Regions from separate parts of the Streptomyces sp. V4I23 genome, predicted to be linked through region 1. Evidence: riboswitches for the same ligand, from Rfam matches in the RefSeq annotation. Region 1 holds a riboswitch; each other region holds the start of a gene.

The links. A riboswitch is a leader RNA that binds a small molecule or an ion and turns the genes downstream of it on or off. The one in region 1 is predicted to bind cyclic di-AMP.
Region 2: linked by a shared signal. The riboswitch ahead of QFZ82_RS07225 (M23 family metallopeptidase) and the one ahead of QFZ82_RS33595 (C40 family peptidase) in region 1 are both predicted to bind cyclic di-AMP.
Region 3: linked by a shared signal. The riboswitch ahead of QFZ82_RS23915 (transglycosylase family protein) and the one ahead of QFZ82_RS33595 (C40 family peptidase) in region 1 are both predicted to bind cyclic di-AMP.

The regions. Positions count from the first base shown of each region.
Region 1 is NZ_JAUSZW010000004.1:6,856,152-6,865,079, forward strand. Features, by position in the region: gene QFZ82_RS33555 (VOC family protein) at 1-34, opposite strand, end outside; gene bioD (dethiobiotin synthase) at 40-753, opposite strand; gene QFZ82_RS33565 (adenosylmethionine--8-amino-7-oxononanoate transaminase) at 818-2,116, opposite strand; gene bioB (biotin synthase BioB) at 2,109-3,287, opposite strand; gene QFZ82_RS33575 (8-amino-7-oxononanoate synthase) at 3,434-4,588, shown strand; gene QFZ82_RS33580 (ATP-binding protein) at 4,805-5,236, shown strand; gene QFZ82_RS33585 (LysR family transcriptional regulator) at 5,250-6,185, opposite strand; gene QFZ82_RS33590 (LysE family translocator) at 6,268-6,900, shown strand; gene QFZ82_RS33595 (C40 family peptidase) at 7,000-7,476, opposite strand; cyclic di-AMP (ydaO/yuaA leader) riboswitch at 7,480-7,678, opposite strand; gene QFZ82_RS33600 (hypothetical protein) at 7,981-8,289, opposite strand; gene QFZ82_RS33605 (ATP-dependent Clp protease proteolytic subunit) at 8,297-8,926, opposite strand.
Region 2 is NZ_JAUSZW010000004.1:1,109,945-1,119,581, forward strand. Features, by position in the region: gene QFZ82_RS07200 (sensor histidine kinase KdpD) at 1-897, opposite strand, end outside; gene QFZ82_RS07205 (MBL fold metallo-hydrolase) at 1,273-2,520, opposite strand; gene QFZ82_RS07210 (hypothetical protein) at 2,772-3,002, shown strand; gene QFZ82_RS07215 (TetR/AcrR family transcriptional regulator) at 3,078-3,695, shown strand; gene QFZ82_RS07220 (SGNH/GDSL hydrolase family protein) at 3,747-4,538, opposite strand; gene QFZ82_RS07225 (M23 family metallopeptidase) at 4,716-5,615, opposite strand; cyclic di-AMP (ydaO/yuaA leader) riboswitch at 5,620-5,776, opposite strand; gene QFZ82_RS07230 (tyrosine-protein phosphatase) at 6,537-7,349, shown strand; gene QFZ82_RS07235 (DUF6126 family protein) at 7,368-7,541, opposite strand; gene QFZ82_RS07240 (helix-turn-helix domain-containing protein) at 7,556-8,143, opposite strand; gene QFZ82_RS07245 (aspartate aminotransferase family protein) at 8,218-9,612, opposite strand; gene QFZ82_RS07250 (hypothetical protein) at 9,616-9,637, opposite strand, start outside.
Region 3 is NZ_JAUSZW010000004.1:4,740,314-4,749,950, reverse strand. Features, by position in the region: gene eno (phosphopyruvate hydratase) at 1-1,038, opposite strand, end outside; gene QFZ82_RS23915 (transglycosylase family protein) at 1,315-1,986, opposite strand; cyclic di-AMP (ydaO/yuaA leader) riboswitch at 1,990-2,163, opposite strand; gene QFZ82_RS23910 (transglycosylase family protein) at 2,434-3,390, opposite strand; gene QFZ82_RS23905 (cytochrome P450) at 3,532-4,776, opposite strand; gene QFZ82_RS23900 (nucleoside triphosphate pyrophosphohydrolase) at 4,773-5,759, opposite strand; gene QFZ82_RS23895 (SurA N-terminal domain-containing protein) at 5,779-6,426, opposite strand; gene QFZ82_RS23890 (GtrA family protein) at 6,613-7,026, opposite strand; gene QFZ82_RS23885 (glycosyltransferase family 2 protein) at 7,023-7,997, opposite strand; gene QFZ82_RS23880 (YfhO family protein) at 8,122-9,637, shown strand, end outside.

The sequences.
Region 1 (8,928 bases):
AGTCGAAGACGATCTCGTCGATCCGTGCGCGCATGGACCTCAGCCTACGGCCGAGCCGAACGCCTCCGCGTCCCAGCCGCCGCCGAGTCGCGGGGCCAGCCACTGCCCGGCCCGCTCCCGGAACGCGGCGGGCGCGAGCGCCCCGGCGCCCTCCGGGACCGCCCCCAGCAGCGGAGCGCCCGCCGCCTCCGGCAGGTCCGCGAGGTTGCAGCGGGCCGCGAGGTCGGGCCGGCCGGGCCAGCTGCCGACCACCACGCCCAGCTGGTCGAGCCCACGGGCGCGCAGGGCTTCGGCGGTCAGCGCGGTCGTGTTGAGAGTGCCCAGGCCGGCGGGCACGACGACCAGCACGGGAGCGCCCAGCAGACCCGCCACGTCGGCGAGTGTCGCGCCCGCTTCGTCGAACCGTACGAGGAGGCCGCCCGCCCCCTCGATGAGCACGAGGTCGTGCTCCGCCGCGAGCTTCCCGGCCTCCTCGGCCACCGCGTCGGGCGTGACGGGGGCGAGCCCGGCCCGCCGGGCGGCCGTCGCGGGCGCCAAGGGCTCCGGGAACCGGCCCAGTTCGACGCCCGTGACCGGCCCGGCGAGCCGCCGGACCTCGTCGACGTCGCCCGCTTCGTGCGGCCCGACCCCGGTCTGCGCCGGCTTGACCACGGCGACCGACCGGCCCTCGGCCACGGCGAGCGCGGCGACGGCCGCCGTCACGACGGTCTTCCCGATCTCGGTTCCCGTCCCGGTCACGACGATCACTGTCATGGTGCTTCCCTGTCCTGTCTCGCTCGTCTCCTCCGGGCGCCGCATGCGCGCCGCGGCCCTGGCGTCAGCCCGCTGCCGCCGCCGCCCGGACCGCGCGGCACACCCGCGCCAGGTCCTCGTCACCCGTCACGTACGGCGGCATCGTGTACACGAGGTCCCGGAACGGGCGCAGCCACACGCCCTCCCGCACGGCGGCCGCCGTCGCCGAGGCCATGGCCGCCTCGTCAAGGGCGCAGTCCAGCTGTACGACACCGATACCGCCGAGCACCCGGACGTCCTTCACGCCCGGCAGGGCGGCGGCCTCGGCCAGACCGGCCCGCAGGCCCGTCTCCAGGCGCTCCACCTCCCGCTGCCAGTCCTGGCCGAGCAGCAGATCGATGGACGCGCACGCCACCGCCGAGGCGAGCGGGTTGCCCATGAACGTCGGGCCGTGGGCGAGCACGGGGACCTCGCCCCGCGAGATCCCGTCCGCCACCCGGGAGGTGCACAGCGTCGCGGCCAGCGACAGGTAGCCGCCGGTCAGTGCCTTGCCCAGGCACATCACGTCCGGGGCCACACCGGCGTGACCGGCCGCGAACAGCGCGCCCGTGCGGCCGAAACCGGTCGCGATCTCGTCGAAGACCAGCAGCACGCCGTGCTCGTCGCACGCCTCGCGCAGCACCCGCAGGTATGCGGGGGAGTGGAAGCGCATGCCGCCCGCGCCCTGCACCACCGGCTCCACGATCACCGCGGCCAGCTCGTCCGCGTGCCGCCCGATCAGCTCGCGCAGCCCGTCCGCGTACACCTCGTCGTAGTCGGCCGGCGGGGCGGGCGCGAAGAGCTGCCGGGGCAGCACGCCCTGCCACAGACCGTGCATGCCGCCCTCGGGGTCGCACACCGACATCGGCTGCCACGTGTCGCCGTGGTAGCCGCCGCGCCAGGTCAGCAGCCGCTGCTTGGCCGGGCGGCCCACCGAGCGCCAGTACTGCAGGCACATCTTCACCGCGACCTCGACCGACACCGAGCCCGAGTCGGACAGGAAGACATGCCGCAGAGGCTCCGGCGTGATCTCCACCAGCCGGGCCGCCAGCCGTACGGCGGGCTCGTGCGTGAGCCCGCCGAACATCACATGGCTCATGCGGCCCAGCTGCGCCGTCGCCGCCTCGTTGAGGACGGGGTGGTTGTAGCCGTGCACGGCCGACCACCACGACGACATGCCGTCGATCAACTCGCGCTGCCCGTGGATCTCTTCGGCCAGCCTGAGCCGCACCCCGGCCGCGGACTCGACGACCAGCGGCTCCTCCCGGCCGGGCATCGGACCGTACGGGTGCCAGACGTGGGCGCGGTCCAGGGCACGCAGCTCGCCGGGCGTGAACTCACGCATTGGGCGCGAGGTCCGTCCCGGCGCCGCGGCGGCGCACGGCGACCAGGTCCGTACGGGCCGCCGGGACCTCCGACGGAGCGGCCTCCGCCTCCGCCGCGGCGGACGCGTCGTGGCAGCCGCCCGAGCCCTCGTCGTCGCCGCACACCGAACCGCAGCCGCCGACCGCCCCGCGGTGCTCGGGCAGGGTCGTCGTGTCGGTGCCCTCCACCTCGAAGCCGGCGTCCGCGATCATCTCCAGGTCGGCCTTGCCCGCCTGGCCCTCGCTGGTCAGGTAGTCGCCGAGGAAGACGGAGTTGGCCAGGTGCAGCGCGAGCGGCTGCAGCGTGCGCAGATGGACCTCGCGCCCGCCCGCGAGACGCACCTCGACGTCGGGGCAGACGAAGCGCACCATCGCCAGGATGCGCAGCGCCCGCTGCGGGGTCAGGTTCCACTCCTTGGCGAGCGGGGTGCCCTCGAAGGGGATCAGGAAGTTCACCGGCACCGAGTCCGGGTCCAGCTCGCGCAGGGCGAAGACCACGTCCACCAGGTCCTCGTCGCTCTCGCCCATGCCGGCGATCAGACCGGAGCACGCGGACAGGCCCGCGGCGTGCGCCTTGTTCACCGTGTCCACGCGGTCCGCGTAGGTGTGCGTGGTCGTGATGTCCCCGTACGTCCCCTCGGACGTGTTCAGGTTGTGGTTGTACGCGTCGGCGCCCGCCTCGCGGAGCCGTTCGGCCTGGCCGTCGGAGAGCAGACCGAGACACGCGCACACCTCGACGCCCTCGTTCTCCTCCTTGATCGCCTCGATCGTCTTCGACACCCGGTCTACGTCCCGGTCCGTCGGGCCGCGCCCGCTCGCCACCAGGCAGACCCGCTTGGCGCCGCCCGCGACGCCGGCGGCCGCGGCCCGGGACGCCTCGTCCGGCTTCAGCCAGGTGTACTTGAGGATCTCCGCCTTCGACCCGAGCCGCTGCGAGCAGTACGAGCAGTCCTCGGGGCACAGGCCGGACTTCAGGTTGACCAGATAGTTGAGCTTCACCCGCCGTCCGAACCACTGGCGGCGCACCTTGCCGGCCGCGGCCACCACATCGAGCAGATCGTCGTCGGAGGTCGCCAGTACGGCGAGCGCTTCTTCACGGGTCGGCAGCTCGCGCCGCAGCCCCTTCTCCACCAGGGTGTTCAGCAGGTCCATGGCGCTGATCCTTACCCACGGCAGCCGCCCGGGCCAAGGAGGAACCCCACAACAGCGGCGGATTGAGGTGTGTGCATGGCCACATCCGCACCCGGCCCGCACGCGGTTAAGGTCTGTGCGCTGCCTACAAAAGGACCGGACCCCTCATGCCGCAGGCCACTCAGGATCCTTTCGACTGGATCGACGACGAGGCGCGCCGTCGCGAGCGTGCGGGCCTCGTGCGCACGCTCCGGCCACGCGCCGCCGACTCGCCCCTGCTCGATCTGGCGAGCAACGACTACCTGGGACTGACCCGCCGGCCCGAGGTCACCGCCGGGGCCGCCGACGCCGCCCGCCGCTGGGGCGCGGGCGCCACCGGCTCCCGCCTGGTCACCGGCACCACCGCGCTCCACGCCGAGCTGGAACGCGAACTCGCCGCGTTCTGCGGTTTCGAGGCTGCCCTCGTCCTGTCCTCCGGCTACGCGGCCAACCTCGCCGCCGTCACCGCCCTCGGCGGACGCGACGCCCTCGTCGTGTCCGACGCGGGCAACCACGCCTCCATCGTCGACGGCTGCCGGCTCGCCCGTGCCGAGACCGCGGTCGTCCCGCACGCCGACCCCGACGCCGTACGCAAGACCCTCGGCGCCCACCCGGACCGCCGCGCCCTCGTCGTCACCGACTCGGTGTTCTCCGTCGACGGCGACGCCGCGCCGCTGCCCGCCTTCGCGGCAGCCTGTCGCGAACACGGCGCGGCCCTGCTCGTCGACGACGCCCACGGCCTCGGCGTCCTCGGCGACGGCGGCCGGGGCGCGCTCGACGCCGCCGGACTGGCCGGCGCGACCGGAGTCGTCGCCACCCTCACCCTCTCCAAGTCCCTCGGCAGCCAGGGCGGCGCGGTCCTCGGCCCGGCGCGGGTGATCGCGCACCTGGTCAACACGGCCAGGACCTTCATCTTCGACACCGGACTCGCACCGGCCGCGGCGGGCGGCGCGCTCGCCGCCGTCGGGGTGCTGCGCCGCGAACCGGAGCTCGCCGGCCGGGCGCGGGAGGTAGCGGCCGTGCTGCACCGGCGGCTCACGGACGCGGGACTGACCGCCGCGCGGCCGGACGCGGCCGTCGTGTCCGTGCAGGCGCCCTCCCCGGAGGCGGCGCTGCGCTGGGCGGCGGACTGCCGGACGGCAGGTCTGGTCGTGGGCTGCTTCCGGCCCCCGTCGGTGCCGGACGGCATCTCGCGCATCCGGCTCACCGCCCGCGCCGATCTGACCGCCCGGCAGGTCGACACGGCCGTCGCGACGATCATCGCCTCCGCGCCGCGGGGCTGAGAACAGCCGGTCCGGAGCGTGCGGTCCGTCCCCAAATACGGTCTCTCGTCGCAGACTTCACCGCTTTGAGCGACAGATATGCACGTATCTTGGTGGATTGCCGCACCGGCCTGACGACAAGTGGCAGTCTGACGCCGAAGCGCAATCCGTGGCCGTCCTCGCGTGTCATCCGCTACGAGTCGGAGCCCGGCCCGGTGGGAAAGGGACAGCGTCGCCATGGCAGACCGTCAAGAAGCATCCGTCACTCTGCCCAGCGATCCGGCATCGGTCTCCGCCGCCCGGAGATATGTCACCGATGTCGTCTGCGGATGGGGTCTGCCGGACGGCACCGACGCCGTCGACACCCTGCGGCTGATCGTCTCCGAACTGGCGACCAACGCAGTGCAGCACACCTTCGGCCAGTCGCCCACCTTCACCGTCGACGTGCGCCTCGAACGGGACGAGCGACTGTGCATCGGCGTCACCGACAGCCACCCGCGCTGGCCGCGCCGGCTGCCCGCCGCCGTCCGACAGGACAACGGCCGGGGGATGGTCATCATCCGCAGTCTCACCGCGCAGTACGGCGGGCGGCTCTCCGTGACACCCACCGAGGAGGGCGGCAAGACCGTGTGGATCGCCCTGCCGTGGACCGTACCCGTGAAGGGCTGATCCGCGCCCGGGTTCACCACACCCTGGCCGCAGTGCCCTGTTGACCCGCCCGTCCGAACGAGCTCCGCAGGAGAGCCCGCAGCGACTGCGCCGCCGGCCCCGACTCCTCTCCCCGGTGCGCCACAGAGATCGTGCGGCGGAAGGCCGCCGGCTCCAACTGCCGTACCTGCAGCGGCGTGGCGGACATCGCCGCCACCATCTCCGGCACCACCGCCACCCCTATCCCCGCGGTCACCAGGGCGCACACCAGCGCGTAACCGGGCGACTCGCACACCACGGCCGGCGTCGCCCCCGCCTCGGCCAGCGCACCCTCCACTCCCTTGCGCGGCGGATGCGCCGGAGCGCTGCTGATCAGCGGCTGCCCGGCGAGTGCGCTCACCGGCAGCCGCCCCGATCCGCCCGCCAGGGCGTGCCCGGGAGCGGTGATGAGCACCAGCTCCTCGACCAGCAGCGTTTCCACGACCACCCCCGGCGGGGGCGGCGCCGGATCGGCGGGCTCGTAGGCATGCGTCAGCGCGAGATCCATGGCGCCGCGCGCCACTGCCGTGACCCCATCCGGGGGTTCGTACTCGGCGACGGTCAGGTCCACATCCGGATGGGCGCGCCGGAAGGCGCTCAGCACCGGGGGCAGCAGGTGGATGCCGACCGTGGTGAAGGTGGCCACCCGCAGCCGGCCGCCCGCGAGCCCCGACAGCCGGGCCAGCTCGTGCCGCGCCCGGTCCATCTCGTCCAGCACCCGGCGCGCCCGCTCCGCGAGCAGCTCACCCGCGGCCGTGAGCCGCGCCCCGCGGTGGTGGCGCACGAGCAGAGGCGCTCCGGCCTCGCGCTCCAGCTTGGCCAGCTGCTGGGAGAGCGCCGGGGCGGTGTAACCCAGGCGGGCCGCGGCGCGGGTGATGGAACCGGCCTCCGCGACAGCGACCAGGGCGGCCAGCCGGGTCGGGTCGTACATCGCACCCCTTAAGCATTGCTTTTGGCTGACCCAGGATATTCCCCATACACGCTGAAGGCACTGAGACGGCAGGCTGGAGGGCATGGACGCACACCTGATCGCTTTCACCGGTGTCGCCGCGGGCATGGTCGCCATGCCGGGTGCCGACTTCACCGTGGTGGTACGCAGTGCGCTCGCCTCGCGCCGCGCGGGCGTCGCCTGCGCGGTCGGTGTGGCGGGCGGGCTGCTGGTGCACACCGCGCTGGCCGTGGCGGGACTCGCCGCGGTGCTGGTGGCGGTGCCCGTGCTCTACCGGACGCTGCAGATCGCCGGCGGGATCTACGTGCTGTGGCTGGGCCTGCGCGCTGTGCGCTCCGCGCTGCGCCCGCTCGAAGGGCCCGCCGCCCCCGACGGCGCCGCGCCCTCCCACGGCGTCGGGCGCGGCCTGCGGCAGGGCTTCCTCACCAACGTCCTCAACCCGAAGGCGCCGGTGCTGTTCCTGAGCCTGCTGCCGCAGTTCGTGCCCGACGGCGCGGCGGTGCTGCCGCGCACCCTGCTGCTGGCCGCGATCGTCGTCCTCCTGGCGCTGATCTGGTTCCCGGCGGTGGCCCTCCTGGTGGACCGGCTGGGCCGGTGGCTGCGCAGGCCGCGCACCACGCGTGCCGTGGAAGGAGTCACGGGCGGCGCGCTCACCACGCTCGGCGCGACCCTGCTGGTCCAGCCGCTGGCACACTGACCGGCACCGGTCCGTCGCACCATGGTGGGTGCGGACGATTCTCAGGCGCGGGGCCGCCGCCGGGGAGCCGGAAAGGCGGGGCAGCCGGAAGGCGGGCCGTCAGCGCACCCGGCCGTACGAGACGCCCCTGGTCCAGATCTTGGCCAGCCGCACGACGTCGCCCGTCTTCGGCGAATGCCAGATCCGCCCTCGGCCGGCGTAGATGCCCACGTGGTAGACGTAGCCGCCGGAATGGAAGAAGACCAGGTCACCGCGTTTTCGTTGGGAGGCGGAGACATGGCGCGTACGGTTGTACTGCTGCTGAGCGGTGCGCGGCAGCTTCTTGCCGGCCTTCTTGTACGAGTACTGCGTCAGCCCGGAACAGTCGAAGCGGTGCGGGCCTACGGCGCCGAATCTGTACGGCGACCCCTTCTTCGATGCCGCGACCTTGAGTGCCTTGCTCGCGTAGCTGGTGATCGCGTGGGCCTCGGGGGCGGTGCCGGGAGCGAGGAGCGTGCCGCCGACGGCGGCGATGGTCAGTGCCGATACGGCGCCCGCACGTGTGAGCAGGAACGGGACATGCATCTGCGCAGTCATGCGCAACCCTTCGTCAGCCGCCTGTGAAGGGTGACCTGTCGGGTTCGGACTGGCGAAGACGCCCGGCCGCCGAAGCGGCTTCACCCCAAGGGGCCTACCGGGATCACCGGTCACCCCGTGCTGCTCGGGTCCTCCACTCCTGCCGATGCACTTCTGTCGACCAGTCGTCCGGTGCGGCGGCAGGATTCAGCGTCCGCCCGGACCGCCCCGTCAAGGTGGCGGGGGCTTGTCGTCCCAGCGATCGTCACTCATGGATGTCCGATTTCCGAGTTGAAACGGCTTTTGTGAAGCCAATCACGACTGATCTGTTCGGGTGGACAGGGATGTTGGCGGTCGCCTCGCCTGACGCGGAATCATGGTCGTACCAGCGCGGAAGCCGTTCGACTCCGCCAAATCGGTGGTGTGCGTGGCGCAACTCCTGCGGCACGGAACAACGTCGCCGAAACTCCACCGAACGGGGTACGAAAGCCGCGGCCCCCTTGGCGGAAAGCAGCGGATCGACCGTCAACTCGTCGAAACCGGGGGCATGGTCACCCGGTTCGCTCTGCGTTCCCCGTCGAGAATCCGCAGCGCCTCGGCGAGCGTGTCCGCGTAGACCTCGTTCTCCCCGCGCAGGTGCATCAGCGTCAGGGCGTCCTTCAGGGCGGTCGCCCGCCCGACCAGTGCCTGAGCGGCGCGCAGCGCGCCGTAGGTGTGGGTGACCCGGGACGGATTGATCCGCCCCAGCAGATCGACCACTTCGAGATACCTGTCGATCAACTCCGCCTCCGCGCGGGTCAGCCCGGGAAGCGGTGGCAGCTCCGGGAGCAGCATCCCTCGCTCACCTCGCCCCGGCCGGCGAGGCTTTGCGGCTCCCGATGACGTGGTCCACCAGGCCGTATCCCTTCGCTGCCTCGGCGTCGAAGATCCTGTCCCGCTCCAGATCGGCCGCGATGCGCTCGGCGCCCTGTCCGGTGTGGCGTACGAGCATGGCCGCCAGCTGCTCCCGCAGGCGCAGCAACTCGGCGGCGTGGATCTCAAGATCGGACGGCTGGCCGCGCAACGGCTCCTCCACGGCGGGCTGCTGGACGACGACACGTGCGCCGGGCAGCGCCGACCGCTTGCCCGGGGTGCCCGCGGCGAGCAGCAAGGCGGCTGTCGAAGCGGCCTGGCCCAGGCAGGTGGTGGCGATGTCGCAGGTGATGATCTGCAGGGTGTCGTAGATCGCGGTCATGGCGCTGATGGAGCCGCCGGGGGAGTTGATGTACAGGCAGATGTCCTGATCGGGGGCCGCGTACTCGAGGTGCAGCAGCTGGGCGACGACGTCGTTCGCGGCGGTGTCGTCGACGGCGGTACCGAGAAAGACGATCCGCTCGTCGAGCAGCTTCGAGTACGGGTCGAGGGTGCGGGTGCCCGAGCTGGTGCGCTCGGTGAACTCGGGCAGGACGTAGCGGGCGGCAGGACGGTTCATGG
Region 2 (9,637 bases), 5.7 Mb from region 1:
GATCACGTCGGCGACCGCGTGCCCGCGCAGCGTGCCGTCGACCGGCGGTACCAGCTTGACCCGCGGGTACTGCTCGACCTCGGCGATCGCGGACCGGAGCACCTCGGTCATGGTGACCGGGTTCGACCACTGGCGGCGGGAGATGGCGCCGCCGAGGACGGCCAGGTTCTCGGCGTGCCGGCGGATGCGGGTCGCGAGGTGGTCGACGTGGAACAGGCCCTTGAGCAGCTCGGGGTCCTCGACCTCGTTCTCCAGCTCGTCGAGCAGCTGGATCTCGCGGTGGACGAGCGACTGGAGCCGCCGGGCGAGGTTGACGAAGACCTCGACCTTCTGCTCGTTGCCGACGCTGCTGGAGAGCCGGGACGCCTGGACGACCGCCGCGACGGCGGCGTCGTGCGAGCGGGCCAACTCGTGTGCCAGCAGGTCGAATTCGTCCGCCCCGGGCGCCGGGGGCGCGGGGTCGCGGCGGGGCGGGGGGCCTTCGCCACGGCGAAGTCCGTCGACGACGGTGCGCAGTTCGGCCTGTCCGCGCGCGGTGGTGCGGCGCAGTGTGGAGGCGCGGTCGAGCAGGGACTTGGCCGTGCGGTCGGCGCCCACGGCGGCCGCTGCCACGGCCGTCACGGCGAGTGCGGCCATGCCCAGGAGTACGGCCCACAGGGCGAGGGTCGGTTCGGGGGACGCGACACGCAGGGTGAACAGCACGGCTGCCGCGCCGCTGAGGGCGGCGGCTACCGTGGGCAGGACTGCGGAGCGCAGGAGTTGGGGTCTTATGCGGGTTTCCGGCGGCGTCGAGGTCCGCGACCGCCCCGGCGAGGACAGGGTGCGGGCGCCTGGCCGGCCGTGACGCCCGCCCTCTCGGCGGTCGGACCGCGCGGCGGGTGCGCGTAGTTGAGACATCAGCGTCCTTGGTACGTGGGGCCCCAGGAATCGGCGTACTGCGGTTGGGCGACGTCGGTGCGCGGCGGGCCGAGGGCACACGAAGGGGAGCCCACCGTGGGTCACCGGCCACACACGGTAGTCGCGGAGCAGTCGCGTACGGCGGGCAGTTGGGAAACTTCCCCGCCGTGCGTCCCGCTCTGGTATGAGGGCTCGTACGCCAGCCCGAAAACACGGGTCGACCCCGCTGCCGCGGGGCGGCAGCGGGGTCGACAGTGATGATCATGGCTGGATCCGGCCGTTCCGATCCGGCCGCCGCAGGGTGCGGCCGACGGATGCGGTGCTGCGCGGGCCCGCTCCGGCTCCGGCTCCCGCTCCGGCTCCATGCGATTCGCGTCAGCGGGAGGACGCGGCCTCCGGGGTGCCGCCCGGGTCCTTGCCGGCCGCGGGAGGCGCCTGCGGGGCCGTGACGGCCGATGCCGTGACCGCGGCGGCGTCCGTCGCCGCGGTCCAGCCTCCGGCCGGAGTGGCCGCCACCGTGCGCCACCACAGCGCGGACGGCACGTTCGCCGCGGTCGGCTCGAAGGGCTCACCCGGGCGGGGCAGCGCGACGGCGGCTCCGGCGCCGGCCGCGGCCGTGACGGTGCCCTCGGCGGGCTCGGCCCACGGGTGCGGCGCCAGGTTGAACGTGCCCCAGTGGATCGGCAGCATCACACCGGACGGCGTACCGCCCTGGAGGTCCAGGTGGGCCCGCATGCCCTCGGCCGGTGTCATGTGGATGTCGGGCCAGTACTCGGAGTAGGCACCGATCTGGATCATGGTCGCGTCGAACGGTCCGTGCTCCGCCCCGATGTCCGCGAAGCCGGGGAAGTATCCCGTGTCGCCGCTGTGGTAGATCCGGTGCTCGGGGCCCGCCACCACCCAGGAGGCCCAGAGGGTGTGCTGCTGGTTGCGCAGTCCGCGCCCGCAGAAGTGGCGAGCCGGTGTGGCGGTCAGCCGGATGCCGTGGACCTCGGCCGACTCGTTCCAGTCGAGCTCGCGCAGCCGGTCCGGGGACACGCCCCAGCGCTCCAGGTGGGCGCCCACGCCGAGCGGGACCGCGAACACGGTGTCCGTGCCGGCGAGTGCCCTGATGGTGGGCAGGTCGAGGTGGTCGTAGTGGTCGTGGGAGATCACCACGACGTCGAGGGTGCCGAGAGCGGCGAGCGGCGCGGGCACGGGATGCAGCCGCTTGGGCCCGGCGAAGGGGAAGGGGGAGCAGCGCTCGCCCCAGACGGGGTCGAAGAGGATCCGGCGGCCGTCTATCTCCGCCAGGACGCTGGAGTGGCCCATCCAGGTCAGCCGCAGCCCGGAGGGAGGCGGCTCGGCGAGATCGGCGACGGTGGCGGGGTGCACGGGCACATGACCGACCGGGGTCCGGCGGGCCCGCGCCTCCTTCTCGAAGTAGATCTTGGCGAATTCGACCATGGAACCGCCGGAGGGCCTGGTGCGCGCGCCCACCGGGTTGCGGAAGGAGCCGTCGGCGAAGTTCGGAGAGTGGCGGATTCTCGCCATCCGCTCCCCGGCCGGGTCGGCTCCGAAGGCGGCCGGCCTGAGTGAACGCAGCCGGGCTCTCAGCGAGTGGGGGGAACCAGCGCCGGTCACGACACCTCCTGATGATCGGGGGCTTCTTCATTATGTGCGGGCACGCACGTCACGCCGGGTGTCCTGCGCTGCGTCCGATCCGTCATGACGGGCAACGCGCACCCCGGCGCCGGTGTTCCTGGCCCCTCCCCAGCTGGTGCATGGACTTCGGCCACTGGGAGAACCGGACGCGCGGGATGGACGCGCGCAAGGTGCAGGACGTCCCCGTGTGGCGGGACAGCGACGTCTAATCCCCGCGGGAGCGGGATGTCATGGAGTACGCCGAGGCGATGACCGCGAATCCCCTGGAGGTGACCGACGAGCTGACCGGGCGCCTGCTCACGGCGCTGGGCGAGGAGGCGTTCGTGGAGCTGACGGCGATGGTGGCGGTGGAGAACCTGCGTTCGCGCATCAATGCGGCACTCGGCCTGACCAGCCAGGGTTTCAAGGACCACTGCGAGATCCCGGCCGCCGCACGGTCCGCCACCGGAACGGCGGCCTGAGCCCGGACCGCCGGATCCCCTTCCGCCTCGGCAGGAAGGGGATCCCGCCCAAGATCGGCTGTGTAGGGTGACGCCGTGGCCAGGATTCGGTTGAACGTGTCGGAGCGGCGTGAGGAACTGCTGAACGCGGCTGTCGAGCAGATCGAGCAGCGGGGCGTGGCGGCCGTGCGGATCGCCGATGTCGCCTCGTCCCTCGGCGTCTCCAGCGCCCTGGTGCTCTACCACTTCTCGTCCAAGGAACAGCTGGTCGCCGCGGCGTTCACGCATGCCGCCGACGCCGACCTGGCCCACCTGCGCAAAATCCTCGGGCGGCGCACCTCCGCGCTGCGCCGGCTGCGGACGGCCGTCCGCTGGTACGCCCCGACCGGCCAGGCCAAGGGCTGGCGGCTGTGGATCGACGCCTGGGCCGCCTCCCTGCGCGATCCGACCCTGCGCGAGGTCGCCCGCGCCCTCGACCAGCAGTGGAAGGCGGCGCTGGCCGAGGTGATCGCGGAGGGCGCGGAGGCCGGGGAGTTCCCGTGCGAGGACCCGGCGGCCGCGGCCTGGCGTCTGACGGCGTTCCTCGACGGGCTCGCCGTGCAGATGACGTCGTACGCGGGGTCGCTGACCCGTGCGGCGATGCTGCAGTGGACGGACGAGGCGCTGGCCCGCGAGCTGGGAGTGGACCGCGAGGCGCTCACGGCGTCCCGCTAGCCGGGGCGTCGGCGCCCGGGGCGCGTGCCCCGGGCACCGTGCCGCCTCGGCTCAGAGCGGCAGGAGGTCCGGGCGCTTGGCCGCCACATGGTCGCCGGAGCTCTCGCCCCGCAGTCGCCGGCCGATCCACGGCACCAGGTACTCGCGCGCCCACTGGATGTCGTCGCGCCGCACCTCGAAGGCACCGCGCGGCGGGAGCGGCGGCCAGGGCTGGTCCGGGTCGGCGGGCACGTCGAGACCGAGCACCTGGGCGGCGCGCAGGGCGACGCGGGTGTGGCCCTCGGGTGACAGGTGCAGCCGGTCCGCGTCCCACGCACGCCGGTCCTGAACGGACTTGAGCGACCACAGGTCGAGGACGGGGCAGTCGTGGCGGTCGGCGATGGCCCGCACGTGCGCGGTGTACGTGGCGATCTTTCCGCGCAGATGACGCAGGACCGGCACGTCCCGGGTGTCGAAGCCGGTGGTCACCATGACCGTGCCGACCGAGCTCTTGAGGTCGGCGACGGCCCGCTCGAGCCGCTCGGCCACGTCGTCCGGGTCGCTGCCCGGCCGGATGATGTCGTTGCCTCCCGCGCAGAACGTCACCAGGTCGGGGGCGAGTTCCTTGGCCCTCGGGACCTGCTCGTCGACGATCTGGTCGAGGAGGCGGCCGCGTACGGCGAGGTTGGCGTACCGGAAGGTGTGCTCCGGCGTCAGGTCGGCGAGCAGCACCGCGAACCGGTCCGCCCAGCCGACGTACGTCCCGTCGGGACCGGGGTCTCCCACGCCCTCGGTGAAGCTGTCACCGATCGCCGCGTACGACCCGAATGCACCCGTGTTCTCTGTTCTCGAATCGTCTGCCACGGGAGCACATCTTTCCTTTACGGATGTGACCTACGCGACCGTAAGGAGGGGTTGACGAGAGGTGATCTATGCCACCTGTCAAGTTTCCGTCAAGCCGGAATACGCGGAATCCCCCGCTCCGCCGCCGGACGGAACGAGGGATGCGCGGCCGGCGGCCCAACGGGCCGCCGGTGTACGTCAGATGGAGACGCCGTGCTGGCGCAGGTAGGCCAGCGGGTCGATGTCCGATCCGTACGACGGGCTGGTACGGATCTCGAAGTGCAGGTGCGGACCGGTGGAGTTGCCGGTGGAACCGGACAGACCGATCTGCTCGCCGCCCGCAACGCTCTGACCGCTGGAGACGGACAGGGACGAGAGGTGGGCGTACTGCGAGTACGTGCCGTCGCCGTGCTGGATGACGACCTCGTTGCCGTACGAGCCGCTCCAGCCGGCCGAGACGACGGTGCCCGGACCGACGGACTTCACGCTCGTGCCGCTGCCGGCGATGAAGTCGACGCCGGTGTGGTAGCCACTGGACCACATGGCACCGGACGCGCGGTACGGCGTGGAGACACCGCCGCCGACGGGGGCGGTCCAGCCGGAGGACGCCGGGGCGGCCTTCTCGGCGGGGGCCTTTGCGGCGGGAGCCGCGGCGGCGGGGGCCGCGGCCCGCGAGGCGTCGCGCGAGGACCGGGACGTGGACTCGGAGCGCGGCTCCGGGTCCTTCTTCGCCTTCGACTTCGCGTTGATGGTCAGTTCAAGACCCGGGTGGATCAGCGCCGGGTCCGCACCGATGGCACGGCGGTTGTCGTTGTAGAGCTTCTTCCAGCCGCCGCGGACGTTCTGCTCGTCGGCGATCTTGGCAAGGTAGTCGCCGGCGACGACGGTGTACGTCTTCGGGGCCTTCGCCGCGGCCGGAGCGGCCGCGGCGACCGAGGCCGGAGCGGCCTCCTGGGGAGCGGCGGCGGGGGTCGCGGCGTTGGCGCCGGTTGCGCCGAGCAGCGGCAGGGCTATGGCGGCGCTGCCCGTACCGGCGGCGACGAGGCCGCGAGTGAGGGGGTTGACCTTGGGACGGCGGTGCTTACCCTTTCCGGGCATGGCGCATTCCTCTCCGGCGCCTGCGAGGTGAGCTGTCGGGTTCGGGCTGGAGATGCCCGTTCGCGCTGGTTGCGCGAATTAACCCCGAGCCGTCCGAATTCTCCGGATACGGCGTACTACCTGGGTCCCCCGCTCCTGCCACGCGTGGGTGGGTTCGAAGTCCGGTCGGCGGCAGGATTAGGCGGTCCGTCCGGATTGAGCGTGACCGTAGGCGAGTCCACCGGGCGGAACAAGCCGCGAATTTCCCCCGGCTTTCCCGGTCGCGATTTCCGGGCCGCCCCACTCGTCACCCTCCGTGGACGAGTGACAGTCAATTCCCTTGCTGACCACGGAATTGAGTGGGGGAAAGCAGGCACGTTCCGTCACGAATATGATCCTGCTCACGAGCCGTGCCCCATCTACCCCACAGACGGGGCACGTTATCCGCAAAGGCTCAATTCGGACAGAAGACACAAATAATCGCCTAAGCGTGCACTTGCACACCAAGCGCCGTCCGCAACGCCCGACTTCGTCCCCTGTCGCCGCGCGGCCGGTGACGGAGCCCCTCACCGCCCGCTTCCGGTCACCCTGAATTCAGCCAAGCCGCATCCCGGAGAAACACCACGCGAATGACAGCAGGCCCCTTTCACGCAAAGGGAATCGGGCCGGGCCGCCACACTCACCGGTTTTCGATCACGGCGCCTGCCATTCACGCGGAGCCCGGGTGCGTCGTGCGCGGATGCGTCGTGCGCGGATGCGTCATGCGCGGGTGCGCCCGCGGGCCCCGGCCCTCATGACGGTGCCGGGGCGGCCGGTTCCGCCACGCCCGCGGACGCGGAACGCATCACGACCGACATGATTGCCCGATGAACCTGTGCCGTATCGTCGGATCCCGCCATCGTCGGCGACCGGCGCCGACGGCCGTCGCCTGAAGGAGTCCACGTGACGCAGCAGCTGCCGCAGGCCCCGTCGACCGAACCCCGGCTGGCCGGAGTGCGAAACTTCCGGGACGTGGGCGGACTGCCGACCGTGGACGGCGGGCGCGTGCGGCACGGCAGGCTCTACCGCAGCGGGCACCTCGCGCACGCCACCGAGGACGACGCCGCCTTCCTCGCGTCCCTCGGGCTGCACACGATCTTCGACTTCCGCAATGCGGCGGACCAGCGGCTGGAAGGCCCGGACGTCGAGCTCCCGGGCGTGCGGAACGTGAATCTCCCGCTGAGCGACCCGGCCGACGGCGCGGAGTTCTGGAAGATGGTCCGGGACGGCAACCTCGACCAGCTGAAGTCGATCCTGGACGACGGCAAGGGCGCCGCCCGGATGATCGCCTCCTACCGGATGATCGTCAAGGAGCGGACCGCCGAGCACAGCCGCGTCCTGCACGCACTGGCCGAGGACAGCGTCCCGGCGCTGATGCACTGCGCGGCCGGCAAGGACCGCGCCGGCCTGTCGATCGCGGTGACCCTGCTCGCCGTCGGCGTGGAGCGCGAGGCGATCGAGGCGGACTACCTGAAGTCGAACGACCCGCACCGCCGCTACAAGATCAAGCGCGGCGACGACTCCCCCGAGGCCATGTCGGCGCAGGTCATGGAGCTGCTGAGCCCGCTGTTCGACGCCCGCGCCACCTATCTGTCCGCCGCGTTCGAGACGATCGACGAGACGTGGGGCGGCACCGAGCAGTACCTCTCGAAGGGGCTCGGGCTCTCCGCGACGACCCGTGAGCGGCTGCGCGAACGGCTCGTCGAGGAGGGCTGAGCCCGGGGTCAGGGCCCCCTACTGGTTCTGACCGCCCACGAGGAACAGCAGGTAGAGGAACGCGGCGACGAGGTGCCCCGCCACGAGGTAGGCGAACAGCCGGATGACCAGGCCGCGCGGGAAGCGGTCCTCACGCCTGTTCTCGGGCGTGTCCGGCAGGGGCTTGTCCAGGGGGTCCCATGTGGGCGTCATCACAACCTCCGGGGTCAGACGTGCGGGTGCGGATCGGGACTCTGCAGCAGGGTGTGCATGAAGAGCAGCTCCGCGCCCTCGGGCGTGGCGGCCGCGATGCGGTGCGGCGTGAGCGAGTCGAAATGCGCGCTGTCCCCGGGCGCCAGCTCGTGGACGGCGTCCCCGAGGCCGAGACGGAGCCGTCCACCGAGGACGTACAGCCACTCCTCGCCGGGATGCACCCTGATCAGATCGCCCTGGGCTCCGTACGGGACGACCACCCGCAGGGCCTGCATGGCCCGGCCGGGAGCGCCGACCTGGTGGTACGTCCAGCCGTCGGCGGACGCCGGTTCCCGGCGGCCGGCCCGGATGACCGGCTCGCGCTCGGGCGGAAGCTCGCCGAGGACCTCGGCGACCGTCGTACCGTAGATCCTGGCAAGGGCGAGAAGCATCGGCAGCGAGGGCTGCCGGTTCCCGGTCTCGAGCCGGGACAGATGGGCCGGGGACAGCCCGGCGCGCTGGGCGGCGGCCTCGAGGGTCAGCCCGCGCCGACGGCGCAGCTCGCGCAGCCGCGGCGCGACGTGATGGATCCCCTCCCCCGTCGGTGCGGCGGAAGTGGTCATGCGACCATTGCGCCAGGCTCTTGCCCATGAGGCAAGTTTCTTGCCTCTCAGGCAAAGGGCCACCGGGGGTGCGCTCAGCGGTTGGCCACGGCCTGCTTGACCAGTGTCCTGCCGAAGTCCCACATCAGGGCGCCGCCGTTGTGGGCGTCGTCCATGACAGCCGTGAACGCCGCCACGAACCGGTCCACCTCGCGCGCGCCGATGATCAGCGGCGGGATCAGCTTGATCACTTCCATGTGGTCGCCGGAGACCTGAGTGAGGATCCGGTGCCGCTGCAGCAGCGGGACCACGACCATCTGCGCGAACAGTCCCTTCCGGGCCGCCTGCAGCATGGCCCACCGGCTGCGCAGCCGCATCGACTCCGGGCGCCCGAACTCGATCCCGATCATCAGGCCGCGGCCGCGGACCTCCCGCATCAGCTCGTAGCGGTCCACGAGCGCCGCCAGCCGCGCCCGCAGCAGCTCGCCCGTCACCCGGGCGTTCGCCACGACCTGCTCGTCCTCCAGCACCGACAGGACGGCGAGGCCCGCGGCCATCGCCTGGGCGTTGCATCCGAAGCTGGCGGAGTGCGCCAGCACTCGGTCCATGGACGAGTAGACCTTCTTGAAGATCCAGTCCTTGGCGAGCGTCGCCCCCACGGGGATGTAGCCGCCGGACAGGGCCTTGGCGAGGCAGATCATGTCGGGCTCGACGCCCGCCTCGTACTGGAAGGCGTAGAAGTCGCCGGTGCGCCCGATGCCCGTCTGCACCTCGTCGGCGATCAGCAGCGCCTTGTGCCGGTGCAGCAGCTCCTGTGCGGCCCGCAGGAATCCCGGCGGGCTCGGCAGCACCCCCTTGCCCTGGATGGGCTCGACGATCAGACCAGCGACGTCGCCGCTCCGCAACTCGCGCTCCAGGGCGTCCAGATCACCGAGCTCGATCGCCGAGTCGGGCAGCAGCGGCTCGAAGCCCTGCCGGAATCCGGGCTCGCCGTTGACCGAGAGGGCCCCCGTGGTCAGCCCGTGGAAGGCGTGCGTGCAGTAGAGCATCCGCGGCCGGCCGGTGGCGTACCGGGCGAACTTCAGCGCCGTCTCCACCGCCTCCGTTCCGCTGTTGCCGAAGAACACGCGGTCCAGGTGCGGGGTGTGGGCGAGCAGCTTCTCCGCCAGCAGGCCCGGCAGCGGAGCGCAGTCGAAGCGGGTGAGGTCCGGCAGTGAGGCGTCGAGCACATCGTGCAGGGCCTTGCGTACGACCGGATGGTGACGCCCGAGGCCCATGACGCCGAACCCGGCGAGCATGTCCAGGTACTCGTGTCCGTCGGCGTCCCAGAAATACGCGCCCTCGGCCCGCTCGTAGATCTTGTCGAAGCCGATGGTGTGCAGCATGCGCGGAAGCTGGTGGTTGAGGTGACGGGCGTGCAGCTCGTAGCGTTCGGCCCCGCGCCTGGCCAGCAGTGTCGCCAGGTCGAAGCCCTCGGACGCCTCGGTCATCACTCAGTTCTCCTTGCCTGGGCCC
Region 3 (9,637 bases), 2.1 Mb from region 1:
CTCGGTCAGCGAACCGATCTGGTTGACCTTGACGAGCAGGGCGTTGGCGGTGCCCTCCTCGATGCCGCGGGCCAGACGCTCCGGGTTGGTGACGAACAGGTCGTCGCCGACGAGCTGGACCTTGGAGCCGAGCTTGTCGGTGATGACCTTCCAGCCGGCCCAGTCGTCCTCGAACAGCGGGTCCTCGATGGAGACCAGCGGGTAGGAGGCGACGAGCTCCTCGTAGTACTCGGTCATCTCGGCGGCCGAGCGGGCCTTGCCCTCGAACAGGTACGCGCCGTCCTTGTAGAACTCGGACGCGGCGACGTCCAGCGCGAGCGCGATGTCCTTGCCCGGGGCGTAACCGGCCTCCTTGATGGCCTCGAGGATGAGGTCGAGGGCGGCGCGGTTGGAGTCGAGGTTCGGCGCGAAGCCGCCCTCGTCGCCGAGGCCGGTGGACAGGCCCTTGGTCTTCAGCACCTTCTTGAGGGTGTGGTAGACCTCGGTGCCCCAGCGCAGGGCCTCGGAGAAGGACTCCGCACCGATCGGCGCGATCATGAACTCCTGGATGTCCACGTTGGAGTCGGCGTGCGAGCCGCCGTTCAGGATGTTCATCATCGGAACGGGCAGCAGGTGCGCGTTCGGGCCGCCCAGGTAGCGGAAGAGCGGCAGGTCGGACGCCTCGGAGGCGGCGTGCGCGACGGCGAGGGAGACACCGAGGATGGCGTTGGCGCCGAGCGACGCCTTGTTGTCGGTGGCGTCCAGGTCGAACATCGCCTGGTCGATCAGGCGCTGCTCGGTGGCGTCGTAGCCGACGAGCTCCGGACCGATCTGCTCGATGACGGCGAGGACGGCCTTCTCGACACCCTTGCCCTGGTAACGGTTCTGGTCACCGTCGCGGAGCTCAATGGCCTCGAACGCACCGGTGGAGGCGCCGGACGGAACAGCAGCACGACCCGTGCTGCCGTCGTCGAGGCCAACCTCGACCTCGACCGTGGGGTTGCCTCGGGAGTCCAGGATTTCCCGGGCTACGACGACGTCGATGGACGGCACGAGCATCTCCTTCTGGGATGTGACGCGAGAAATGTGCAGAGGTCTGCTTGGCCTTGCGGCAAGAGCCTAACCGTCTCGGGGACAAAGGCCGGCCGATGCCCGCCCCGTGGGACGAAAAAGGGCATGAACGCTGGGCTTGCCGGACAAAACCCCCGCAAGCTACCCGTAAGTAAGGCTCTTCGGGGCCCTTCACGACCGAAACCCCGGCCCGGCGCTTACGGGGGAAGCAGCGCCGGACCGGGGTGCTCGGAACCCGTCCGCGGGCCCGCGGACGGCGGGCGGTCAGCTCAGGTGGAGCTGCTGGCCCGGGTAGATGACGTCGGCGTTCTCGATGACGTCCTTGTTGAGGTCGAAGAGCTTCTTCCAGCCGCCCTTGACCTTCTCGGCCTCCGCGATCTTGCCCAGGGTGTCCCCGGCCTTGACCTTGTACTCGCCGTCGCCCTTCTTGAACGACGTGGCCGCGGCCTTCTTCGGCGCGGGGGCCTCGGCACGCTCGGAGCGGGTGGTCGGGACCTCGGCACGCTTCTCGGCCGGCTCGGCGGCGGGCTGCGACGCCGGCTCGGCGGAGCCGCCGTTGTAGGGGGCGCTGGAGAGGCCCACGCCGCAGTTCGGCCAGGCGCCCTTGCCCTGACCGGCGAGGACCTTCTCGGCTATCGCGATCTGCTGGGACTTGGAGGCCTGGTCGGCGGAGGGGGCGTACGCGGTGCCGCCGTAGGCCGCCCAGGTGGAGGCGGAGAACTGCAGGCCGCCGTAGTAACCGTTGCCGGTGTTGATGGACCAGTTGCCACCGGACTCGCACTGGGCGACGGCGTCCCACTCGGAGGCGGTGGCGGCGGACGCCGAGGTCGCGCCGAGCATCGGGGCCGCGATGGCGGCACCGGCGACGCCGGCGAGCGTTGCGAGACGAACAGTCTTCGACGAGCGGCGGTGCTTGGCCTTGCCGGAACGCAGCATGGAGCTTCTCCTCACCGACGCCTGCGAGGTGAGCTGTCGGGTTCGGGCCGGAAGAGTTGCCCGGCCGCGCGTCGATGCGCGCGGCTCCACCCCCAGCCGTTCTCGGCCGTCGTGATCGACGGCCGGGACCGGCACTTACCTTGGGTCCCCCGCTCCTGCCTTCGGCGCACTGAGCGACGACTGTTCCCCCCGACCGACGGCAGGATTCGGCGTGACGGTCGACGGTGCCCGCGGTGGCGAGCGGTTCCGACCGTAAACACACCGCTCCCCGATGTCCAAAGTCGAACATCGGGGAGAAATCGCCCGAACTTCCCTCCACTTGGGAGGCGTTTGCGCAGGTCGGGCATGGCTTGGGCGAATTTGCTGGGCGATATCGGCCAGTTGCGGCAAAGAGACCCTTGTCTCACTTACACAGAACGGACATATACCGGCGAATCGCCGCTTGAACTACTCGCCGTTCAGGCCGAGATCAAGGCTCTGACCGGGGAGGATGAGATCGGGGTCGGCGCCCACAGTCTTCTCGTTCGCCTCGTAGAGGGCGCCCCACCCCCCGGGCACCTCGCGCTCGTCGGCGATGGCCCACAGAGTGTCGCCCGGCCGGACGGTGTACGTACCGTCGGACGCGCCCTCTGTCACCCCGTCACGTGCCGATGCGTCACCTCGTGAGGCATGACGACCGCTTTCGCGCTCCTTATCCTCGATGCCCGTTTCGGCATCGTCGGGGGCGGGCTCGCCCCGGTGCCTGCCCGCGCCGGTCGCGGGGTCGGACGCCTCGGCACCGTCCGTGCCGGCGGACAGGACCGGGGACGCCTGCGCGTTGCCGTCCTCGGGCGTGGGCGTCGTGGAGACGTCCGGCTCGGGGGTCTCCCGCGAACCGTCCGGCGCTTCCGCGGCCGGGTCGCCGGCGCCCGCGTCACCGGAGTCGGAGTCGGCCGGCTCACCCGTGTCGGACCTCGTGTCGGCGCCGGCCTCCGGGCTCTCGTCCGGCAGGGGCAGGAGGTCCCCGGGGTCGACACCGGTCGCGGCGTCGTCGTTGGTCAGCCCCGCGATCGGGGCGCACACCTGCCAGGCGTCGGGCCCTTGTGCGTCCAGCACCTTCTCCGCGACCGCGATCTGCTGCGAACGGCTCGCCAGGTCGGCGCTCGGCGCGTACGCCGTGCCGCCGAACTCCTCCCACGTCTGCTGCGACATCTGCAGCCCGCCGTAGAAGCCGTTGCCGAGGTCAGCGCTCCACATGCCGCTGCTCTCGCATTCGGCGACGCGGTCCCAGGTGGCCGCGTCGGCGGCGGAGGCGGAGCCCGCGCCGAGCAGGGGGAGCGCGATGGCGGATCCGGTCACCCCTGCCGCGACGACGATGGCCGGAGCCTGACGGGGGCGGCGGTGACGTCCGTTCCCGGAGCGCATGCGGTTGCCTTTCGCGTGACTACTGGGGACTGTGCGGCCTGCTGATGCCTGCCGAGTCGACGGTGAACGTAGCCGCATTCGAACGTGAGTCACAAGTCGATGCAGCGCAGATCACGTAAAAGTCACAGACTTGACGCTGCGTCAGCCCCTGAGGGCGGTGAACTCAACGGGCAGAGTGCGCAATCCGCGCATGATGAGTCCCCCACGCCACCGCAAATCGGCTGGATCGCCCGCAAGTCGCAAGTCCGGCATCCTCCTGAGCAGGGTCGCGATCGCCGTCTGTCCTTCGAGCCGGGCGAGCGGGGCGCCGAGGCAGTAGTGGATGCCGTGTCCGTATCCCAGGTGCTGGTTGTCGCGCCGGGACAGGTCGAGCGTGTCGGGCTCGGTGAACCGCTCCGGGTCGCGGTCGGCGGCGGCGAGGACGACGAGCACGGGGTCGCCGGCCGCGATCCGCTGTCCGCCGATGTCCAGCGCCTCGGTGGCGAACCGCCAGGTCGCGAGCTCGACGGGACCGTCGTAGCGCAGGAGTTCCTCCACGCCGGTCTCCAGCAGGGCGCTCTCGCCGGCCGCGAGCGAGCTCTGCAGCCGCTCGCGCTGCACGGGATTGCGCAGCAGGGCGTACACGCCGTTGCCGATGAGGTTGACCGTCGTCTCGAAGCCCGCGAAGAGAAGGATGAACGCCATCGCGGCGGCCTCGTTCTCCGTCAGGTGCTCGCCGTGGTCCGACGCCTTGATGAGCCCCGAGATGAGGTCGTCCCCCGGGTCGTTCCGCTTGCGGTGGATCAGCTCGGCCAGGTATCCCCGCATCTTCTTCACAGAGCGGGCGACACCGCCGCGCGGACCTCCGCCGTGACGGATCATCATCCCGGCCCAGTCGCGGAAGTCGTCCTGGTCCTCGCGGGGAACGCCCAGCATGTCGCAAATGGCGTAAATGGGCAGCGGGAAGGCGAACTCGTGGATGAGGTCGGCGCTCCCCTTTGCAGCGAAGTTGTCGATCAACCGGTCCGTCAGTTCCTGCACGCGCGGCGCGAACTCCGCCACGCGCCGCGGTGTGAACGCCTTCGACACCAGGCGGCGCAGCCGTGTGTGATCCGGCGGGTCGATGTTGAGCAGATGCGTCATCAGCTCGGCCTTGCGCTCGCCCGGGATACCCGTCTTGCCCTTGGCGTGCGCGGGCTCGTCGTGATGCGCCGGGTTCTTGGACAGCCGCTGGTCCGCGAGCGCCTGCTTCGCGTCCGCGTACCGGGTCACCAGCCATGCCTCCACCCCGGAGGGCAGCGCGGTGCGGTGCACGGGCGCGTGCTCGCGAAGCCAGGCGTAGGCGGGGTACGGGTCGGTGGCGAACTCCCAGGTGAAGAGTTCGGGCGCGGTGTTCGGGTCGTTCACACCCCGACGGTATCCGGGCCGCTGCGCCCCTCCGCCGCGCGGATCGCGTCGCGGTAGGCGCGGGCCGCCGCGCGCAGGGCCGCCTCCGGGTCGACGCCGTCCGCCTCGGCGCGTACGGCGAGGTGCAGCAGCTCGTACCCGATGCCCTCGCCGGCCGGCGGCGGCGCGTCCAGTCCTGCCGTCCGCACCCGGGAGGCGAGCTTGGCCGCGAGCGCGAGGCCGGGCTGGCCGAGCGGGACGCCGTCGGTCACCGACGCGCGCTGCTTCTCGATCGCCTTGGTGCGCAGCCAGTGCTCCTTGACCTCCTCCGGCGTCTCGGCGGTCTCGTCGCCGAAGACGTGCGGATGCCGGTGGATCAGCTTCTCGACGATGGTGCCGGCGACGTCGTCGATCGAGAACGGCGCCTCGGCATCCTCCTCCGCGATGCGCGCGTGGAAGACGACCTGGAGGAGTACGTCGCCGAGCTCCTCGCGCAGTTCGGCGCGGTCGCCGTCCTCGATGGCCTCGACGAGCTCGTACGCCTCCTCGATGCCGTACTTGGCGAGGCCCTTGTGCGTCTGCTGCGAGGACCAGGGGCAGGCGCGGCGGATGCGGTCCATGACCTCGACGAGGTCGAGCAGCCGCGCGCCGGGCAGGTCGTACGAGCCGGGCAGCAGCTCCAGGTCCGGCATCCGGACCTGGCCGGAACCGCCGAGGCCTGCCAGTCCGTCGGTCAGCGCCCGGTCGCCTTCGCCGGAGGCGAGGACGACCACGGTGCGCCCTCCGGCACAGGCGTCGACGAGCTCCCGGGCGCTCGGCGTGGCCTGCTCGACGGCGACACCCGCCTCGCGCAGGTACGGCAGCTGCGGGTGGGAGGCGTCGGCGCAGAGCACCTGGTCGGCGGCGTGCAGCGTCTGCCACGCCGGCCAGGACAGCAGCCCGGGCGCCACGCGGTGGCTGGCGGTCAGCAGGACGATACGGCCGGCGTCGACAGGTTCGGTCACCCCTCGAACCTACCTCGGCTCAGGCACCGGCCTCGACGGCCTCCGCGTCCTTGGAGACCTGGGTGATCCAGGGCGCCTTGTAGGCGCCGAGCTCCAGCTTGGTGTCGTCCCAGGCGCCGTAGCGCGGGTTCACGTCGATCTTCAGCGACTTGGCGGCGGCGGTGAACACCTCGTTCATCCGCTCCTGGCCCTCGGGGCCGTTCGTCACGCCGAGCGCGGTGGCCAGCTTGTTCACGAGGACGTCACGGCGCACGACCTCGTCGAGCCGGCCGGGGGCGACTCCGCGCTGCTGCAGATACATGGCGGCCAGCTGTTCCTGCCCGCCGGACTGCTCCGTGAGCGCGGCCCGCGCGTCCTGGATCTCCTTGCGGGTGACCTTGACCCCGGCGTCGGCGGCGGCCTTCTCCACGATCCTGTCCACGATCAGGTCGTAGAGCTTGGCCCGCCCGAGCTGCCCGGTGTCCTTGATCAGCTGGGCGGCCTGCGGTGACGCCTGCTGCGCGTCGCGCACGTCCTTGACCTCGGCCTGGACGGTGGACACCTCGATCCGCTGCCCGCCGACGACGGCGGCGGCCCCGGGGTGTGCCTCGTTGCCGCAGGCGGCGAGGAGGGGCGCGGCGGCGATGATCGCGGAGACGACGAGCGCGGTGCGACGACGGCGGTGCAAAGGGGCCTCCCGGCGTGATGTGCATATGAAGGGTGGTGCGCAGCACCTCGTTGAGGGGTGGTGGTCGGGCGACGGGTGGGCGCACAAGGCCTTGCGATGATCGATGGTAGGCAGTCGGAGTGGCGTGGGCCACTGATTCGCCAAACGATTCGCCAGGCGGTGGGGATGCGGCGGGGAGGCCGGGCCCTACGTACGGACCCGCTCCGGCTCCGGAGCGGGTTCACGGCGGCTGTCCGGGCGGAGCATGATCGTGCGGGAGACCACGAACGTGGCGGGGATCGCCGCCGCCGCCGCGATCAGCGGGGCGTACCGGCTGCCGAAGTGGAGCACGTCCACCAGCAGGTACACCCCGCTCGTCGTCACCACGAAGTTCGCCGCGTTGGTCAGCGGGAAGAGCAGGAACTTCCGCCACGTCGGCCGCGTGCGGTACGTGAAGTACGAGGTCAGGAAGAACGAGCCGACCATGCTCAGCAGGAAGGCGACGACATGCGCCGCCACGTACGGGAGCCAGGTCAGCAGCACCAGGTACAGGCCGTAGTACGTCCCGGTGTTCACCGCTCCCACCAGGGCGAACCTGACGATCTGGCCCCGTACCGTCATTTCCCTACCAGTTCCCCCGCGCGCCTGTTCCGCTCGTCGTCCCGTCGGGGAAGGCCGGCGTTGGTCGCCTTCACCAGGAAGTGCGGACGCCGCTTCACCTCGTAGTAGATGCGGCCGACGTACTCGCCGACCACCCCCAGCATCAGCATCTGCACGCCGGCGAGCGCGATGACCGCCACGAGTAGGGTGACATACCCGGGGGTGTCCACGCCGTTCACCAGGGCGACACCGACGATCCACGCCGCGTACGCCATGGCGACCGCGAGGAGCAGCATTCCCAGATAGATCGCGGCTCGCAGCGGTTTGTTGTTGAAGGAGAGCAGTCCGTCCAGGCCGTAGTTGAGCAGTTTCCCGAAGCTCCATTTGGAGCGGCCCTGCTCGCGCACCGCATTCTCGTACTCGAAAGTCGTCGTACGGAATCCGACCCAGGCGAAAATCCCCTTGGAGAACCGGTTGTACTCGGTCAGCTCCAGAATGGCGTCGACCGTCCGCCGCGACAGCAGCCGGAAATCGCCCACGCCGTCCACGAGCTCGACGTCGACCAGCCGGTTGATGAGCCAGTAGTAGGCGCGGGCGGTGACGGTGCGGGTGACCCGGTCGCCCTTGCGGGTGCGCTTGGCGATGACCTGGTCGAAGCCCTCCTCGTGCAGCAGCAGCATGCGCCGGACCAGCTCCGGCGGGTGCTGCAGGTCGGCGTCCATGATGACGACCGCGTCGCCCTCGGCATGCTGGAGACCGGCGAGCATCGCCGCCTCCTTGCCGAAGTTGCGGCTGAAGGAGACATAACGCGTACGGGAGTCGGCCTCGGCGATCTCCTGGAGGAGATCGAGCGTTCTGTCCTGGCTTCCGTCGTCCACGTAGACCAGCTCGAATTCCTGCCCGAGCAGGCCAAGTTCGGCGGTCACATGGTCATGGAAGCGGCCGATGATCTCCTCTTCGTTGAAACACGGGACAACTATCGAGATCAGCACGGGAGAACAACAGCCCGCCCGAATGTCGCCACCCCGTGTTCCACGTGACATACAGGCGACCATTGAGTGAACTGACCTGTGTACAGCATGTTTTCACGATCGGCGCTGGCATATTCGATTCATCATGTGGACTCTGCCCTCCGCGCGCGGCCGTGCCGCTGCCCTCGCCGCGCTGATCACCGTCGGGACGGTGAGCGCCGGCGACGCCGTCGCCCGCACCTTCCCCTTCGGACCGCGCACCCGCAGCGTGAACGACCTCGGCAACCAGTTCGTCCCGTTCCACGCCCACCTGTGGGACCTGCTCCACGGACGCGCCGACGGCGGTGTGCTGCTCAACTGGCAGTCGGGCTACGGCACCAGCGCGCTGCCCGACCTCGGCACGTATCTGACGAGCCCCTTCTCCCTGCTCGTCGGCCTCTTCCCGCGGGACGGGATCGACCTTGCCGTCTACGTCGTGACGCTCGTCAAGACGGCCGCCGCAGCCGCTGCCATGACCTGGCTGCTCACCGCCCTGCACAAGGGCCACGGGCGCCGGTGGATGGCGGGCGTGCTCGGCGCCTCGTACGCCCTGTGCGGCTGGTCGGTCGTGGAGGCGTCGTACAACCCCATGTGGCTGGACGGTCTGATCGCCTTCCCGCTGCTGTGCCTGGTCGGCGAGTGGGCGCGCAAGGGCAGGAGGCCGCTGCTCGGCCCGGTGATCGTCGCGCTCGCGTGGATCGCCAACTTCTACACCGCGTACATGGCCACGCTCGGCGCCGCGCTGGTGCTCCTCGCCCGGCTGCTGCTGGAGGACACCCAGGCGCGGGAGAGGATACGGGCCCTGCTGCGCGCCGCGTGGACGGTGCTGCTGGGGATCGGCCTGTCCGCCCCGGTCCTGGTCCCCGTGTTCCTCGGCTCGAAGCACGCCTACCCGGGGTGGACGAAGGAGTTCGCGCCGGCCGGCTGGACGGACGTGTTCGCCCGGACACTGCCGGCGACGTACAGCTTCTTCACCCCCGCCGTCTTCGTCGGCGGCGGGGCGCTGCTGCTGGCCGGCGGCCTCGCGTTCAACCGGTCCGTGCCGAGGCGCGAGAGACGGTTGTGGACGGCGCTCATTGCGGCGGTCGCCGTCTCGCTCCAGTGGGGCCCGACGCACCTGGTGTGGCACGCCTTCGCCACCCCGAACGGCAGTCCCTACCGGCAGGCCTTCGTCCTCGCGGGCATCGTCGTCATCGCCGCCTGGACCTGTCTGTCGCGCGGCTGGCCGGGACGACGGACCCTCCTCGGGGGCGGCGCCGTCGTGGCCGTGATCGCGCTCGGCGCAAGCACCAGCGAACTGGTCACCGGCCCGGCGTACCTGCTGTTCGCGGCGGGGCTGGCCGCCGTGCTCGGCGGTCTGCTGCTCGCCGCGCGGGGCCGGGCCGTGGCGGTGGCCGCGGTCCTGCTCACCGGGGCGCTCGCCGGCCAGGCCGCGGCGACGACCGCGTACGCCGACCGCGAGCGCCCGGCCAGGCTCGACGACTACCCGCCGTGGGGCGCGTCGCACAGCGAGCGGGCGGCGGCCGTCGCCGCCGCCGACGGCTGGCCCGGCTACCGCACGGACCCCGGGCGCACACAGCTCACCGGCAACGACCCGATCCTGCTGGGCGGCCAGGGGGCCT